Regions from separate parts of the Parabacteroides vesiculifaciens genome, predicted to be linked through region 1. Evidence: riboswitches for the same ligand, from Rfam matches in the RefSeq annotation. Region 1 holds a riboswitch; each other region holds the start of a gene.

Region 1 (4,681 bases):
CGACCACACTGACGTTCCCGAAATCCAAACCTTTCGATAACATCTGGGTTCCGATCAATATCTGCGTTTTGCCTTTCTCGAAGTCGGCTATAATACGCTCGTATGCCGTACGGGTACGGGCGGTATCGAAATCCAAACGTTCGACCTTGGCTGAGGGGAAAAGAGTTGCAATCTCCTCCTCCACCATCTCGGTTCCGAACCCCATCGTACGAAGTTCAGGACTCTGACATTCCGGGCATTGGTGAGGCAACTGGATTTTATAGCCGCAATAGTGGCATACCAGTTCGTTACGGAACTTATGATACGTCAGGCTGACATCGCAATTGACGCAATGGGGAACCCAACCGCAGCTCTTGCACTCGATCACCGGAGCGAATCCCCGTCGGTTCTGGAACAGGATCGCCTGCTCTCCCTTTCCCAACGCTTCGTTGATCTTTTCGACCAAGACCGGCGAAAAGAGCGTATCTTTCATGATCTTCTTACGCCTCAACTCCTTGATATCGACCGTCAGCATTTCCGGCATCAGCTGGTCGCCATAACGGGTGGCCAGTTCCACCAGGCCGTATTTGCCGGTAGTGGCATTAAAATAAGAATCGATAGAGGGAGTGGCAGAGCCCAACAACGTTTTAGCCCCATGCATGCTTGCCAGCACCAACGCCGCATTCCGGGCATGATAGCGCGGAGCCGGGTCCTGCTGCTTATAGGTATTCTCATGCTCCTCGTCTATAATAATCAAGCCTAAATCTTTGAACGGCAAAAACAGGGAAGAGCGGACACCTAATACCAGCATCGGTTCGCCCGTATGCAACAAGCGGTTCCAGACTTCCACCCGCTCGTTATCTGAAAATTTGGAATGATAGACCAGCAGCTTATCGCCGAACAACTTGGCAAGCCGTTCCGTGATTTGGGTGGTAATGGCGATCTCGGGCAACAAGTACAAAACCTGGCGGCCCATCTTCAGCACCTCGTCGATCAGGCGCATGTAGACTTCCGTCTTCCCGCTCGAAGTAACGCCATGTAACAAGCAGACTTCTTTCTCCCGGAACACCTCATGTATCTCCCCATAGGCCTTCTCCTGTGCCGGACTTAAAGGGTTAAGAGGTTGCAGGCGGCATACCTGGACCTGCAATCGTCCCACCTCTTTCTCATAACTTTCGAGCACACCCCGTTTCAGCAAACCGTCCAATATGGCAGGAGAACAACCGCTGCTCTCCAGCAATTCCTTCTTCGACAATTCGCGTGCCAGTGCCGGATTAAGCGCATGACTGAGTTCCAGGAAGCAGATCAGCAGGTGTTCCTGCTTCTTAGCCCGCTTGAGGTCGTCAAATACGGATTGCAGAGACGCACGGCCGTGCGTCTCTGCATCCTTATATGTTTCGGCAAGACGGATAAAGGTCTGCATCTTCGGCACAAAACCCCGTTTCATCTCCTCGCTCACCTCGACCGCACCTTTTGCCATCAGGGAGGCGACAACGGGCACGACATTCCGCAATCCGGTTTTCTTTTCCAGTTCGGAGACCGTCAGTTTCAGGACACCGGTAAAGGCATCCAGCACGGCCTGTTCATTCGGCCTCAAAGGACCGTCGGCTTCGAACTCTTCATTATAGGTAACGGCCGTTTCGCTCTCCAGCTTCAGACCGGAAGGCAAAGCCGCCTTATAAACATCTCCCAGTTTACACAGGTAATAGGATGCAATCCACTTCCAAAAACGAAGTTGCGGACGACGGAGCACAGGCGTGGCATCCAGTAAGGCGTAAATCTCCTTCGTCTCATACTGGCTATCGCCCCCACGCTCGTGCACATCCATGACGATAGCGGTATAGTAACGCTTCTTTCCGAAGTGGACGATCACCCGGCAACCGGGTGTCACCGTCTGTTCCAGATCGGGCGGTATGCTATAGGTATAGCTGTTCTCCAACGGAAGCGGGAGTATGACGTCTGCGTACTTCATTCTTATTCTGTTTATATAATAAACCTATTGTTCTTCGCGATGCCAAAAGTAACAAAAAAGGCCGGACTCTTAAAGCCCGGCCTCCGTTTATCTGATCACGAATCTTCTTTATTCCTTTTTAGAACAGGATGGCGGCCGTAACAGACCAACCGCGATTCTTACCGTTTAATTCGAACTTGGATGCGCTATAATCATCCGTCAAACCGAGAGCATAGTTAAAACCGACCTGCAAATGTTTGATCAGTTCCACACCGGCACCCAAGTTCAAACCGGCATTGAAACTCTTTGCCTTCAACTGGTCTCCGACCGATCCCGGAATATCCCAGAACTTATCGCCTCCCACACGGAAACCGACATACGGACCGGCAGCCAGATAGCCTTTGACAATCGGCAAGCCGAATTTCCATTTTAGGTTGACCGGCACATCTATATAGTCATTCTTAATGTCTTTCTCGCTCTTCACGCCTATCCCTTTTTGCGAGTACAGGATAGCCGCATCAAAGCCCACTCCCATCACCGGAGCCATCACCTCCACCATCGGACCGATATTAAATCCAGTCACATTATCCTTTCCGACAATGTCCTTGTTGAAATGGACAGACGAAATATTCAAACCGCCTTTTATACCGAACTTAATCTGGGATTTCGCAGGCACGGCAATCAACGCCATTACTGCCAACAATATAAGCCCTACAATCTTCTTCATACTTTTTCTTTAATTAGTTAATACGAATTACAAATAAACGCACTTTTCCAATAATAAACAAATATCACCGCCTAAGTGTTGCCGCCCGTAAAAGGAAAGCATGAACCGGGGGCGGAGCTCATCCCGCACACAGGTTCATGCCTCTTTTCCTAATTATTATGGCAAAATAATTAAAAACAAGAACAATAGGCTACGGGAAACGGAGATTAAGAAAGGCAAAAGCCTGCGGCTTCACTGTTCTCTTCCGGCCTTTCCTCGAAGCCGTCGAAAATATATGCGTTGCAGGTCTTCTGACTTACTTCCGGTATGAGCGCCTTCCCAACTTTTCGTCAGTGGCATAAAAGAATTGCCCAATCCGTCTATGAAGCTTACAGCAGCGGGACTGTCCGGGATTTACACCCGATTCCCTTTTAATCCTTTTCCGCAGATTGCGAAGCAGGAACAATGCATGGGACAAATATAAAGATATTTTCCATATATTTCCCATCTTCTTATAGAAAAATAAAGCTATTACCGACTTTCGTTTTTTCCGCTAAGCCTTGCGGTAAGCCTCGACGGCCTCCTGAACGGAGCCGTACATCAGCAGCAAATGGCGGGACTGGTCATAGGGAAGGCCCAATTCTTCGGCGACCATACGGGTTCCACGGTCTATAAGTTTCTGATTGGTGAGTTGCATATTGACCATCCGGTTTCCTTTTACCCGTCCAAGCCGGATCATGACGGAAGTGGAGATCATGTTCAGGATCATTTTCTGTCCCGTACCGGATTTCATACGGGAACTGCCGGTGACGAACTCCGGGCCGACAATCATTTCGATTGCCACATCGGCCTCCGCCGCCATCGGCGAGTCGGGATTGCTGGTGATCGAGGCGGTCAGGATGCCCTGTTCGCGTGCTTTGCGGAGGGCGCCGGTCACATAGGGAGTCGTCCCGGAAGCTGCAATGCCGATCACGGTATCTTTCGTATTGATCTGGTGCTCCAACAATTCTTGCCAGCCGCGTTCCTCATCGTCTTCGGCATTCTCCACCGGATTGCGTAGGGCGGTATCGCCACCGGCTATCAAGCCGATAATCAGAGAGGAAGGCATCCCGAACGTCGGGGGGATTTCAGAAGCGTCCAAAACCCCCAAGCGTCCGCTGGTTCCGGCTCCCAGATAAAAGATACGTCCGCCCTGCTTCATCCGGGGTACGATCTGCAGAACCAATTCTTCTATTTTGGGGATCGTCTTCCGGACGGCCAACGCCACCTTCTGATCTTCCGTATTGATATCTTCGAGCAGCTCCCGGACGGATTTCCGTTCCAGGTCGTTATAGCGGGAATCCTGTTCTGTTATCTTGATGAATGACATAGCTTATTACGATTTGCAGGTGCAAAGCTACTAAAAAATATCACATTCATATATTCGTAAACTTCAGGCAGACCGGCTTGCTTACCCGGATGTTTTTTCCCGTATCTTTCAATAAGCCGCTTTGCTTGTCTATTTCATACACTTGCACGACATTGCTGTCCCGGCAGGCGCAAAGCAGGAACTTGCCGTTGGGAGTGATAATGAAATTACGCGGATGGATGCCGGTTAGCTGATAGCCGGCTTTCGTCAGTTGCCCGTCTGCCTGATCGATAGAGAAAATCGCGATGCCGTCGCCTTTCAGACGGTTGGAGGCATACAGGAAACGGCCGTCCGGCGTGATGTGTATATCGCCGCTACCGGAGACGTGCAAGGTGTCGGCTTCGATAAACTGGACCGGGGTCAGGTTGCCCTTGTCGTAATTCATAACAGCGACGCGTCCCGAAAGCTCGCTGATCAGGTAAGCCCATTTCCCGTTCGGGTGGAAAACCGTATGGCGGGGTCCTTCTCCTGCCGGCAGGCCAAAGGATGCCGGCGTGCCTTCCCGGAGGCTCAAGCCCTCACCGGAAGCGATGATTTCGTATTTATAGATTCGGTCTGTTCCCAGGTCATTGGCATACAAATAGTTCCCATCCGGCGAGGTGTAGACGCAATGCAGGTGCGGGACTGCCTGGCGTTC
Region 2 (4,681 bases), 1.7 Mb from region 1:
CGTAAAGGTCGTTGCCGGAGCCGGGTCCGTCAAGTCGTCTGCGGGCACATAAACAGCCTGGACGGAAGTGATGGAACCTTTCTTGGTGGAAGTGATGCGTTCCTGCATGGCTCCCATTTCGGTTGCCAGTGTCGGCTGATAACCGACGGCGGACGGCATACGTCCCAACAGGGCGGAAACTTCCGAGCCGGCCTGCGTGAACCTGAAGATGTTATCGATAAAGAAAAGGATGTCCTTCGTTTCCCCTTCTGCTGCCAGGTCACGGAAGGACTCGGCGATCGTCAGTCCCGAAAGGGCTACGGAAGAGCGGGCTCCCGGCGGTTCGTTCATCTGTCCGAACACTAATGTAGCCTGCGACTTGGCCAGTTCGTCGTAATCGATCTTCGACAAATCCCAATGACCTGCCTCCATGCTTTTCTTGAATTCGTCGCCGTAGCGGATGACTCCGGATTGGATCATCTCGCGCAGCAGGTCGTTTCCTTCACGTGTACGTTCGCCCACACCGGCAAAAACGGAAAATCCGTTGTTCTTCTTTGCGATGTTGTTGATCAGCTCCATGATAAGGACCGTCTTGCCTACGCCGGCTCCCCCGAACAGACCGATCTTGCCTCCTTTGGAATAAGGTTCGAGCAGGTCGATCACCTTAATGCCGGTGTACAAGACTTCGCGGCTGGTGGTCAGATCTTCGAACTTAGGCGGTTCGCGGTGGATCGGAAGAGCCCCTTTCCTGTCGAGTTCGGTCATCCCGTCGATGGGATGCCCCGTTACGTTCATCAAACGCCCTTTTACCTGGTCGCCGACCGGCATTGTGATGGGCGAACCATATGAAACGGCTTCCATTCCCCTCTTCAGCCCGTCTGTCGTATCCATTGCTACGGTGCGGACCGTGTTTTCCCCAATATGCTGCTGGACTTCCACAATCAGAATTTTTCCATTGGGGCGGGTTATCTCCATTGCGTCGTGAATACGGGGAAGCGTTATCTTTTCTTCCTTGTCATTATCGAAATGAATGTCCACGACCGGACCGATAACCTGTGAGATATAACCTTTTATTTCTCCCATACAATCTCTTTTTTCCTTAATCCTATTCAAATCTTCGGCTGCAATATTACGAATTATGAATTTCCGAAAACCGGAAATATTACTTTTTGATTCTTTTTGTACTTAGTTAGATATTCAACTAATTTCAACCTCTTCTGAAATAAACCAATTGTGTTCTGAAATAAACCAAAATGACAGGAATCGCTTATTTTGTAAATTGTAGAGAAAGAAGTTCCTAAGCGGGAAGTGACGTTTTGCCGACAAAAAACGGGTAGTATGTTTTGTATTGTTAAACGAGAAGGCATTTATTCTATAATCAGTGGCGGTGATTATAAAATCAGTGCCAGCGATTATATAATCCCAACCACCGATTATATAATCAGTGCCACTGATTACAGAATAAATGGCATAGTTTGTGTTTTTTATTGGGAGAGTGTGTGGCTTTTTCTGAAGGGAAACCTATTTTTTTATGATGATTGGAGACGAGGTTGCACGCAGATCGGATTTTTTTCCATACCTTTGCATTCGGATTATGGTGTAACCGTATTTGCTTCCGCTGACGGTTAGTAAAAGGGAATCCGGTGAAAGTCCGGAGCTGTACCCGTAGCTGTAAGTTCTGAAACCCCGGCAAATCTTGTTGCCACTGACGGGAAAGGGGAAAGCTGAAAGTGGAAAGTTGAAAGTTTAAATGCGAATAACTCTCAACTTTTAACTCTCGACTTCCGACCGATTCGTTGGGAAGGCTGCCGTTAGTTGGTAATTGTCCGTTATCAATTATCAATCGAAAAGGGGAGAACAAGCCAGAAAACCTGCCATTATTCGGTATCCGGTTCCTCGGGTAAAGGGACTGATGAATCGAAAAGGTATGCAGAATTTATTAATAAAACGATTGTCGGGCTTGTTATGTGCCTGGCTGTTTCCGCTTGTCGCTTTGTATGCGCAGGTAGACACGACGACCTATCACCAGCTTTCGGGTGTCGAGGTGCTGGGAAAGGTACGCCCTTCCACAACCCGCGAGAGCACGCCGCTCCAGGTGATGGACAAGGCCGGGATCGAACGGCTCGGTGTGCAGGATTTGTCGGAAGCCGTGAAGCGCTTTTCCGGTGTGACCGTGCAGGATTACGGGGGTATAGGAGGCTTGAAAACGGTTTCCGTCCGCAGCCTCGGCGCCAAGCATACGGCTGTCAGCTATGACGGGGTGACGGTGACGGACGCGCAGAGCGGCCAGGTGGATATCAGCCGCTTCTCCTTAGATAATGTCGATATGATCTCCTTGTCGATCGGCCAGGCGGATGATATTTTTCAGACGGCACGGATGTATGCGTCGGCGGGGGCGTTGAGTATAAAGACTGCGGCTCCCCTATTTAAGGATAAATCCTATAATGCTTATGTGAAACTGAAAGGTGGATCATTCGGCTTGTTCAATCCGGTGGTCCGTTATGAGCAGAGGATGGGAAATCGTTGGTCCGCTTCTCTGCATGCAGATTGGTTGAGTGCAAAAGGGGATTATCCTTTTACATTGGTAAATGGTAAGGAAGTTACAGAAGAAATACGTAAGAACAGCGATGTGCAATCTCTTCGTCTGGAAGGAAATGTGTATGGTAATTTCGGACGGGCTGGAAAACTGAACGGCAAGGTGTATTATTACGATTCGGAACGGGGACTTCCCGGCTCGGTAATCCTTTATAACAGTAATGCCCGTGAACGGGTGTGGGATAATAACTTTTTTACGCAGCTTCATTATGAGAATGAGTGGACTGACCGCCTGAAGTTCCAGGCAAATGCCAAATACAATTATTCGTTCAGCAAGTATCGGGATATCAGTAATAAATATTCAGGAGGCAAACAGGAAGATTTGAATACTCAGAACGAGTATTACGGATCGGCCGGAATTTTGTATACGCCCTTTTCTTCTATTTCTTTTTCGTTGAATACGGATATCGCGCGAAATACGTTGGACAATAATTTTGTAAAGGCTCCGGCTCCCAAACGTTGGACTTCGCTTACCGCATTTGCCGCACAATATAAAAGTCCGGTATTGACAGCAACGGCCAGTTTGCTGGGCACTTTTATAACAGACAAGGTGGAGAATGGAGACAGGCCGGCTGATAAGAAAAGGCTTTCTCCGGCAGTAAGTCTCTCCTGGCGTCCGTTCGCGGAACAGTCTTTCCGTATCCGGGCTTCTTACAAAGATATATTCCGTGTCCCGACTTTTACGGATCTCTATTACTTGCGTATGGGGAATGTCAATTTGAAACCCGAAAAAGCAACTCAATATAACATTGGACTTACATGGAATGACGAGATCGGCCCTTTTATACGCTTGTTGAGCGTTTCTGTTGACGGGTATTACAATAAGGTGAGTGATAAGATTGTCGCTATTCCGAATATGTACATCTGGAAAATGATGAATATGGGGGAAGTCGAAATCAAGGGGATAGATGTAAACCTAAGTGCCAATATACCTTTATATATATATAAGGATATGTCCCTCTTGCTTTCGTCCGCTTATAGTTACCAGGATGCAATCGACGTTACTGACCCGGAAGACAAAAACTATAAGGACCAGATACCTTATACCCCGCGGCATTCGGGATCTGTTTCGGTATCGTTGGAGAATCCTTGGGTGAATGTGACTTATACGCTTGTGGCGGCAGGTGACCGTTATGCCCTTCCCCAGAATATTGAGACAAATCGAATTGACTCGTATCTCGAACACAGCCTTTCTGTAAACAAGAGTTTTGCATTGAAGAAGTGTGCGTTCAGGGTTCAGGGGGATATCCTGAACCTGGCAGACAAAACGTATGATATTATTCAGTATTATCCGATGCCGGGGCGTTCGTGGAGACTTAGTTTAAGTATTACATATTAATAAGATAAAATAGAAATGGTATGAAAAAGAAAAGCATTCTTTTAGTTTCAGTCCTATGTGCACTGATGTCTTTTGTCTTTACCGGATGTAAGGATGATGATGAAAATCAGCCTACTGTTCCGACAGAAGTTGTGACTGGGGTCACTTTTACAGATACGGATCAGGTCGAAGGAGCGATTAAAGGTACATTGAAATGGACTGCCCCGGGAGATGTATCAAATATCACGAAATATGTTATTTATCTGTCTGCCGATGGAAAGGGCAGAGATACGAAATTGGGTGAAGTTGAAGTCGGAACAAACAGCTATGCAATTGAAACCAGTATAACTGCCGATACCTATATTATAGTGGTTGCCTGTAATGCGCAGGGAGAATCAGATGCATTGGCAAGTGTGAAAATCCGGGATCTCACGCCGGAAAGCCCCGGGCCGGAACCGGAACCTACAGATAATGGCGGTATCTATTTTCTGAATAGTGGAAAGATAGGTAGCAACAATGCAGGTCTTTCTTGTTTCAATCTGAATACGTTGACAATGACTGTTGATACGTTCATGAACGTGAACGAAAGAGGCTTGGGAGACACGGCTAATGATATGATTGTATATGGTTCTAAAATGTATATAGCCGTTTATGGTTCCAATATCATCGAAGTGACAGACTTGAGCGGTAAATCGATCAAACAGATCAAATCGGATGGCGATGCCTTATTACCCCGTTTCTTTACAGCTAACGAAGGGAAAGTGTATGTGTCCTTGTATGATGGTTATG
Region 3 (4,681 bases), 1.4 Mb from region 1:
CCGGAAACGATGTTGCGCAGGCTGCGGTCGTTTACGTCCAGGACGCGTTTCCATTTAATCTCTTTCAGACCTTCACAGGTGTTACGTGTCTGGTAGATGTAGTTATCCAGCAGCGCCGTGATCATATTGTGGGCGGAAGTAACAGCATGGAAGTCTCCCGTAAAATGCAGGTTGATGTTTTCCATCGGCAACACTTGCGAGTAGCCCCCTCCGGCAGCTCCGCCCTTCATACCGAAGCACGGGCCTAATGAGGGTTCGCGCAAGGCGACGATCGCCTTTTTACCGATCTTGTTCAGTCCCAATGCCAGCCCGATCGAAACGGTCGTCTTGCCGATACCGGCTTTCGTAGGGGTGATGGCTGTGACCAGGATAAGATTGTGTTGTTTGATTTTCTCTTCGTCAATCAGATGGAGAGGTATTTTGGCGATGTATCTGCCGTAATTCTGAACTTCTTCGCGCGGGATGCCTAATCCGGTTGCGATTTCTTTTATCTTGCGCAGAGAAATCTCTCTTGCAATTTCTATGTCCGATTTCATGTCTTATGTAAGTTTAAGTGGAAAACAAAAGTAAATATATTTTTATATAATAACAAAATGAAAGGTCAAGTAGTTTTAGATATTATTGAATGATCATCAGGGAAAAGTATGGGAATATTTTTTCCTGAATTTGTTTACGGTCGGAGGTATAAAACTCTTTTCCGGTCCCCACATTTTCGAAATAGTGGAAGTTCACCTGCGGATGTAACCGGATGCAGGTATGGACGGCCTCCACGCATTGGGACAGCTTCATGATGACGACCACATAACCGGCCTCGATCTTTTCCGACAATTCTTCCGCCGTCAGCATTCCGGGTATGACGATGATCTGTTCTTCCTGTTTGACGATATGCAAGCCGGCCAAAGCACCTGCCGCAATGAAGGCGGGGATTCCGGCGGTTCGTTCCACTTCGATCCGGTTCTCCCTGAATTTGTCATATATATATTGTATGGATGAATAGAACCCGGCATCGCCTTCCGCCACAATGACCACCTTTTTCCCTTCATGCCAGGCGGAAACAGCCTTTTCATACAAGGCGTCGTAGGCTTTCCTGGCTTCGGTGCGGTCTTTGCTCATCGGGAGCGTGAAGAGCCGGATTGCGGATTCACCGATTTCCAGTTCCTCGATAATATGGGCTGCGCGGGAGAGGGGTTGCCCGCTTTTGTTCATGGTGGCAGGGCAATAGATGATATCGGCCTGTTGTAGCTTTTTCAAGCCTTTCAGGGTGATCAGTTCCGGTTCTCCCGGGCCGAGCGATACGAAGCAGATGGGGTACGACATTATGCGTTTTATTTATTTGGTGCGCAAAAGTGAGGAAAATCGCGGAACTTTCCAAATCCGCATTCCACAATTGTGGGGATAATATCCACACTCCCCGTTCTACAGGCTTTAATGTCCCGTTTGTTTCATCAGGTTGAAACTATCGTTTCAAGCGGAGACACTTTTGTTTCTGATATTGAAACTAAAGTGTCCTGCAAGGGAAACATTTACGGAGTTATGGAGAGTATTTACGGAGAAAGAGACCGTTTTTATGTTCTTTGGCATATAATTTGTATTTAATGGGGCGATTAGAAAAAGGTAAATAGATTGTTTAAAATTTTAGGTTATGAAGAAGTTGGTATTAATGGTGACTATGGTGGTTTCATGTGTCTTTATGTCTCAAAACGGTTATGCGCAGGCAGGACAAGACGGGAATACGGATATCGATATGTTGAGTATGAAAAATTTCTATGCCGTCGATATCGTCGATGTGGATCTTGCCGCACAGGAAGCAATTTACAATGCGTATGAGAATTGCCTGATCAAAGAAGTGTACAAATCGAATGGCAGCGGCAGCCCTATCCAGTATAAAGTCTCTCTCGAAACGACCGATCAGCGAAACCTGGTTGTTGCTTTCGACGAAAGCGGCCGTGTACTGAAGGTCATGCCGGAAGACGAATATCTGGCAGCCCGTAAGGAAAACAGATAAATCATCATTCTTTCTTCTTTTTTTATTACTTTTGCCGCTGAAACAGGTTCTGTTATCCTTTTCTGGATATGGGATTAAAAGGGAACCGGGTGGAAATCCCGGACAGACCACGCTGCTGTGAAACTTCGGGAACATACCGGCAATACTCTATGCCACTGATCGGGGGATCGGGAAGGTGTCCGGGATGGAAGTAAGTCAGAAGACCTGCCGTTTCGGTTTGGAAGAGTTTTGTCCTCGTGGGGCGGACAAGGTTGCCCGGTTGTAATAAAATAATATTGAATATGAAAAAATGCCTGGCAGGGTGTTACCTGCTCATGTCGTTGTGTGTCGCATCTTCGTGTACGACTAAAAACAATCAACAGACCGGTAAGGTGGAGACGGCGGAAGAAAGCACGTTCTCCGGTGTCCGTATCGTACCGGGGTATGCCCGTGGTTTCGAATTGTCCTATCGGGACGGATATGTCTTGGTGGATATCCGGGACCCGCAGAATGAGGAGAGCACGACTTTCCATTATGCACTTGTCAGGAGAGGGATGAAACCGGCCGGCATCCCCGGATCATATACCGTGATCGAGACACCCATCAGGAGTGTTATCTGCATGACCTCTTTGCAGTTGTCCAATTTTATCAAGATGGGCGAACTGGACAAGGTAGTAGGAGTGACCAGCACCCGGCATCTGTTCAATAAGGAGATGAACGAACGCCTGGAGAGTGGAAAGACCGCCAAGATCGGCATAGAAGGGAATTTTGACAACGAAGTGATCATGAGCATGAACCCCGACCTGATCCTTGTCTCGCCTTTCAAACGGGGCGGGTATGAGACATTGAAGGATGTCGGCATCCCTCTGATCCCGCATTTAGGTTATAAGGAGATGACGCCGCTGGGACAGGCGGAATGGGTGAAGTTCGTCGGCTTGTTGTTAGGACAGGAGCAAAAGGCGAACGAAACGTTCGACGCCATCGCGATGCGTTATAATGAATTGAAGGAACTAACGGCGGAAGGAAAGGTGAAGAAGCGCCCGGTCGTGCTGAGCGGTGAGATGCGGGGCGGGAACTGGTATGCCGTGGGAGGGGAGAGCTTCCTCGCCCAACTGTTCGAGGATGCCGGAGCCGACTATTTCCTGAAAGACGACAAACGCTCGGGAGGTGTGACGCTTGACTTCGAAACTGTCTACAACCAAGGTGACGAAGCCGACTATTGGCGCATCGTGAACAGCTATCCGGGCACATTCAGCTATGAGGCGCTGAAGGAGCAGGACCCGCGTTATGCCGATTTCCGTGCTTTCAAGGAGAAAGGGATTATCTATTGCAATATGAAAGATACGCCTTTTTATGAAAGTATGCCGACCGAGCCGGAGGTCGTGTTGGCCGACCTGTTGTATATATTCCATCCGGACCTGCTGCCCGATCATACTCCCGTTTATTATGCCCGACTCAAATAAGTTGCACGAATGAGACATTCCACTACTTTTCTGATGTTGCTCATCGTAGCGTCTATCTTAGCCCTGATGTTCCTGAACCTGGTGCTGGGATCGGTGTCTATTCCTTTGAAGTCTGTCTGGAACATTGTCTGCGGATTGGGAGACGAGCCGGTGACCTGGCAGAATATCGTCTGGAAATCACGTCTCCCGCAGGCGTTGACAGCCTTAGTGGCGGGAGCGGGCCTGGCGATAAGCGGCTTGCAGATGCAGACTGTTTTCCGGAATCCGCTGGCGGGTCCATCCGTGCTGGGGATCAGTTCCGGAGCGAGTATGGGCGTGGCTTTTGTGGTGCTGTTGAGCGGTAGCCTCGGAGGGGTGGCACTTAGCAAATTAGGGTTTATGGGAGAGATCGCGCTTTCGATTGCGGCTGTGATCGGTTCACTGTCGGTGATGGCGTTGATCGTATATGTGTCGCAGAAGGTGAAGGGGAACGTGACTTTGCTGATTATCGGTGTGATGATCGGCTACGTGGCGAATGCGGTGATCGGCGTGCTGAAGTTCTTCAGTGTGGAGGAAGATATTCGCGCCTACGTGATCTGGGGCTTAGGCAGTTTCTCCCGTGTTTCCGGCAATCAGATGATGCTGTTTGTCGCGATCATGGCGATTCTGATCCCTTTGTCATTCCTGCTGATCAAGACACTGAACCTAATGCTGCTCGGTGACGGTTATGCCCGTAACTTGGGGCTGAATATCAAGCGGGCACGTCTTCTGGTTATCACCTCGGCAGGAGTGTTGACGGCGATCGTGACGGCCTATTGCGGACCGGTCATCTTTCTGGGCCTGGCTGTCCCGCACCTTTGCCGGGCTATTTTCCAGACGTCCGACCACCGGGTATTGATGCCTGCCGTTCTGTTTGCCGGTGCTGCGCTGGCACTCGCCTGCAACCTGATCGCCCGGATGCCCGGCTTCGAAGGGGCTTTGCCGGTCAACTCGGTGACTGCCTTAGTTGGAGCCCCGGTAGTGGCTTCCGTGCTATTCAGCAAACGTAAGAACGAACTGAACGAATGATGAAGCAAGACACGATTCATATAAACGACCTTTCGATCGGCTACCGGACGAAGAACGATACAAAGTTGGTGGCGAGCCATATACAGGCCCGGATCTATAGTGGTGAATTAACTTGTCTTTTAGGGGCGAACGGGGTCGGTAAGTCGACGCTCTTACGCACGTTGTCGGCTTTTCAGCCGAAGTTGGG
Region 4 (4,681 bases), 1.7 Mb from region 1:
CACGACAAAACTTCCCATAAACGAACCGATCACCGGACCATACCCCATTTCGAAATTTACGAAGTTACGGGTACACACCGCAATGACGCCCCCTAAGGCCACCACCCACAACAGACGCCGCTGGATATTAAAGATCATCGAAAAACCGACAGCCGAAATAGCAGCAGCAATAGCATAAATATAATACGGATCATGCGGCACCATACTCAATTCGCTGAACTTGTGGTCGATCTCGATATCGTTCATCACCAGCACCCGCATGGCAAAAGCAATCCCGAACGTCATCGCCCCGACCATCATCACCGTATTGGCAGCCCGCGTAATCCCGACAAGCAGATGATTATCGATCATATCATCCACAAAATTGATCAACGGCACACCGGGCACGATAAACAGGGCACAAGCCAGTAGCGGCTGGTAAGGCGTGGACGACAACCCCGAAAAAGAAGAAGCATACGCCAGGCAGGTCGCCACAAACGCTGCAATCGCAATACTCATATACACATTTATTCCGAACTCGATGCAACGCGCCCGGACGCGGAAGCCGGCAAACGCACAAATAGATGCAAACAAAAACGCGATCCAGTCACAGCCGAACAACTTACAAAAACCGCCACAGGCAAACCCGGCACCGACCGCCACAATATAAGGCACATAATTACGAGGTTTACACGCAATCCTTTCAAGCTCTTCCTCATAACGGTCCAACGAATAGTCTTGTTCGATAGCCTTCCACGACAAATGGCTGACCTCCGTAATAGTCGTCATGTTGATGCCATGCTTCTCACACTTCTGGAATTTGGAAAAGGAATGCGTCTCGTCGCTCACATTCACCATAATCATCGTCCACCTGATATCCAAGTGGAGCTTTTCTTCCGGAATTCCCATAAAAGCAGCCACGCGTTTCATATTCCGTTCGATGCGGTTCGTATCCGCCGCACTCTCCATCAACAATTTCCCCGTACGGAGTAATAAGTCCAGTTTTCTCCGTAATAACAAGACCTCCCGGTCTGTCAAAATCTCTTTTTCCATCTTTTTGTTTTTTCTCTATTAAATGCGGGTACAAAAGTAAGAAGGCCTACCTTCCCAAGCAAGCCTTCCGTTAATCAATTCTATTGATTCTGCCGAATGATTCTTTTGTTCACCATGTTAGTTATTTATAATATCCAAATCGACAGATAAATATATTTTTTAGTGGATAATGAAGTTCTAAAAACATATATGCAAATATTTACCCAACAATCCATTTACTACCAGGAATAAGCGAAATAATCTTGGTTGCAACAAAGCAGCAAATGAATGTGCATACCGCAATACAAGGTATGGCGGCAACTGTAGGCAATGGCACGACAGACTTGAACACCGTAACCCACAAGCCGAGCCAAAAGATATGCATCAGATACATACCATAGCTGAGTTTCGATATTTCCATTATGAGCCGTGGAGTTTCCGAAAGCTTTATACAGCTGAACATCAAGAATGTGCCCGCCGTGAGAAGCACACAGTTGATCGTGCAGAACGCCCATCCTATTTCCAATACGGGCGTGGGAAGGATCTCTCCGGGTATGGCCTGTACATAGAATGAGTAGATGGTCAAAGCAGCCCCGACAATCATCAAGGCGGTTCCGATGATGAAACGTCTGGAACGGTTCCAGGTCAGGTGGACATGTATGTAATGTGCCAGCACGAGATAACCTAAGTAACCGGAAAAGTACCACAACATATGGTATTCGTTCCAGAAACATTGCCCCCAGACTTCCCCGAACCAGCGGTTTAAGTATGGCATACAGGTTGTTAACAGGAACAACCCGATAAAGAAACGTTCTTCTTTGGGCGTAGCCTTGCTCAACCAGGGCGAAATGATAGGTATGAAGAGGTAGATGCCGATTAAGGGGTACATGAACCACAAGTGTCCGGCTAATGTCGGGAAGTTAAGGAAGATACGCGACAGATCTTTGAGGGATGTCTCTCCGTCGATCTGTCCCCACAACATCGGCAGGGTGCTGTAGAGTATCATAAATATGAAAAACGGCGGCAGGATGCGGATGCAACGCCGGCGGTAGAATTGCCACATGGTCTGTCCTTCTTTCATCGGCGCAAGGAGAAAAGCGGAGACAATTATAAACAAAGGCACAGCCATACGCGAAAAGCCGTCGTACATAGACACCCACAACCGGTCCGACTCATTGGCCAGAAAGGCTTGCGGTCCCACCATGTCAGTCGAACCGGGAGCACCGTAAAAATTTTCACTGGCGTGCACGACTATCACAAGGAAGCAGGCGAACACGCGTACATAATCCAAAAAAACGATACGTTTCATTTGTTTGCTTAATTACTAATATTAATAAGATGATTTAATTCTTCAGGCGAAACATGTATTCATGGTGGAAAAACTTCGTGATTTTCCGGATACAGTTTAATTGGAGGGCAAAGATAGGGAAAAAGCCGGGAATCCCCTCAAACAGGTATAGACGACTAGGGCAACCGCACCAAATCCAGCAGTAACAATTTTTTATTTCTATGGAGAGAAAAAACCGTTTTTGTCCCGAATAATTCTTTCTTAAGTGCCTGCCGATTCTGTAATCGGTGTCAGTGATTTTATAATCAGTGGTTGTGATTATATAATTGCTGGCACTGATTTTATAATCACTGGCACTGATTACAGAATTGATAGGCACTCCGATGTTTTTTATGCCTATGTAGATAAGTTTTCTTGTAGCAGGGATAGATTATTCCTTATATTATGTAGTCCATAAGATCGTATTGCTTAAAAATGAATTTGGTGCGGTCGCCCTGGTTTTTTAGCAGCCCCATTTGTGAGGACAGACTTTTTTCTTACCTTTGCCACAGTTTTGGTTTCACGACTCCCAATCGCTACGGGAACGTGATGAAAAGGGAATCAGGTGCAAATCCTGAACAGACCCGCTGCTGTAAGTTCCTCTCCAAATCTTTGAATACGCTATAAGCCACTGTCCGTTACCGGATGGGAAGGCATTCAAAGACGGAACAAGTCAGAAGACCTGCCAAGAACGAACATAGTTTTAATGCTTTCGGGAAATAAAGCAGCAAAACATCGAGTCAGGTCAATCTTTATCTCTCTACATAAAGAAATCGTTTCTCCTTGTGTGCATTCCCTTAAGCAAGTCATGAACGCTATATCAAGGATTAAAATGAAAGTCTTTGTACATGTACTTCTTTTGTTTGTCTGCCTGTCTCAGTCGGGCCTGACGGCACAAAACAAAATTACGATCTCCGGGAGAGTCACCGACCGACAAGGCGCTCCCCTGTCATTAGTAACGATCGCTGTCGAAAATACAACATCCGGTACTTATACGGATGACAACGGGCGTTATTCCCTGAAAGTATCTCCCGGCAAACATACGTTTGTCGTCTCCTCCTTAGGATACCGGACAATTAAAACTTCACTCGACCTCCACCGCGACAAAACCCTCGATTTCAAACTGGAAGAAAGTTCTGTAAACCTGAACTCCGTGGAAGTGTATGGGAAGACACAATCGCAAAAGGCAAGGGAGGGTGCGCTTTCGGTCAATGCGCTCGATGTGAAACCTGTCATTAATTCGCTTCATAACCTGAATGAACTAGTCAATCGCACGGCTGGTGTCAAAGTACGTGAAGAGGGGGGCATAGGTTCTGATTTCGACCTCTCGATCAACGGACTGTCCGGTAATTCCGTGCGCTACTTCATCGACGGTGTGCCGTTGGATAGCAAAGGGAGCAGCGTAACGCTCGCAAACCTGCCCGTTAACCTGATCGACCGGGTGGAAATCTATAAAGGCGTAGTACCGGCCTCGTTGGGTACGGATGCGTTGGGTGGCGTAGTCAACATCATTACCCAGGCGGAAAAGAAGAACTTCATGGATGCTTCTTACAGCGTCGGTTCTTTCCATACCCATCGCGCCGACCTGAACGCTCAGTTTGTCGAACGGCATACCGGATTGATCATTCGCCCTGCCGCCGGCATCAACTATTCCAAGAACGACTACCGGATGAAAGACGTACAGATGCGTAATGAAGCAGGTGATCAATTTATCTATGGCAATCCAAAACGTTTCCATGATGGCTATTTCTCGCTGTTGGCACAGATAGAAGCCGGAATTACAGGCAAGCGATGGGCTGACGAACTGTTTGTCTCCGCCTCTTACTCCAAAACAGACAAAGAGTTGCAGACCGGTTCCGTACAGACTAAAGTCTATGGCATGGCTGAGCGCAATTCGGATGCCTGGAACCTGTCGGCACGTTACAGCAAATATAATTTCATAACCGAAGGCATGACACTGAAAGCGACTCTTTCACATACATGGGACCATTCTATCACAATCGATACGGCCTACCGGAAATATTATTGGGATGGAGGCTACATCGTGAGCCAGCGCAACGAAATCAGGGGCAATGAACCCTCCATACGCCACTACAAACGCCCCCTGACTATCGCGCGTGCCAATCTGGATTACCGGCTGAACGGTCACCACGGCTTCAACTTGAACTACCACATGAGCCGGACCGGGAACGACCGCTATGATGACCTGGACCAGAGCTTCGAACCCTCGAACGATGCTGTGACCAAACATATTATCGGGCTGACCTACAGCCAGTCGTTTCTGGACGGAAAGATGCAGAATGTATTCTTTGCCAAAGATTATGTGAACCACCCGGATATCCG

Evidence for each region. A riboswitch is a leader RNA that binds a small molecule or an ion and turns the genes downstream of it on or off. The one in region 1 is predicted to bind cobalamin.
Region 2: another riboswitch for cobalamin. It lies ahead of ACPYIV_RS13670 (TonB-dependent receptor plug domain-containing protein); the one in region 1 lies ahead of ACPYIV_RS20445 (porin family protein).
Region 3: another riboswitch for cobalamin. It lies ahead of ACPYIV_RS05320 (ABC transporter substrate-binding protein); the one in region 1 lies ahead of ACPYIV_RS20445 (porin family protein).
Region 4: another riboswitch for cobalamin. It lies ahead of ACPYIV_RS13740 (carboxypeptidase-like regulatory domain-containing protein); the one in region 1 lies ahead of ACPYIV_RS20445 (porin family protein).

The regions. Positions count from the first base shown of each region.
Region 1 covers NZ_CP187555.1:5,088,133-5,092,813, reverse strand. Annotated here, with positions in the region: gene priA (replication restart helicase PriA) at 1-1,951, opposite strand, end outside; gene ACPYIV_RS20445 (porin family protein) at 2,070-2,657, opposite strand; cobalamin riboswitch at 2,921-3,119, opposite strand; gene murQ (N-acetylmuramic acid 6-phosphate etherase) at 3,190-4,005, opposite strand; gene ACPYIV_RS20435 (lactonase family protein) at 4,052-4,681, opposite strand, start outside.
Region 2 covers NZ_CP187555.1:3,410,240-3,414,920, reverse strand. Annotated here, with positions in the region: gene atpD (F0F1 ATP synthase subunit beta) at 1-1,062, opposite strand, end outside; cobalamin riboswitch at 1,558-1,872, shown strand; gene ACPYIV_RS13670 (TonB-dependent receptor plug domain-containing protein) at 1,907-3,913, shown strand; gene ACPYIV_RS13665 (DUF5074 domain-containing protein) at 3,934-4,681, shown strand, end outside.
Region 3 covers NZ_CP187555.1:1,330,693-1,335,373, forward strand. Annotated here, with positions in the region: gene ACPYIV_RS05305 (formate--tetrahydrofolate ligase) at 1-536, opposite strand, end outside; gene ACPYIV_RS05310 (precorrin-2 C(20)-methyltransferase) at 619-1,317, opposite strand; gene ACPYIV_RS05315 (hypothetical protein) at 1,643-2,005, shown strand; cobalamin riboswitch at 2,032-2,231, shown strand; gene ACPYIV_RS05320 (ABC transporter substrate-binding protein) at 2,287-3,447, shown strand; gene ACPYIV_RS05325 (FecCD family ABC transporter permease) at 3,457-4,494, shown strand; gene ACPYIV_RS05330 (ABC transporter ATP-binding protein) at 4,494-4,681, shown strand, end outside.
Region 4 covers NZ_CP187555.1:3,424,437-3,429,117, forward strand. Annotated here, with positions in the region: gene ACPYIV_RS13730 (threonine/serine ThrE exporter family protein) at 1-1,032, opposite strand, end outside; gene ACPYIV_RS13735 (acyltransferase) at 1,232-2,320, opposite strand; cobalamin riboswitch at 2,837-3,042, shown strand; gene ACPYIV_RS13740 (carboxypeptidase-like regulatory domain-containing protein) at 3,171-4,681, shown strand, end outside.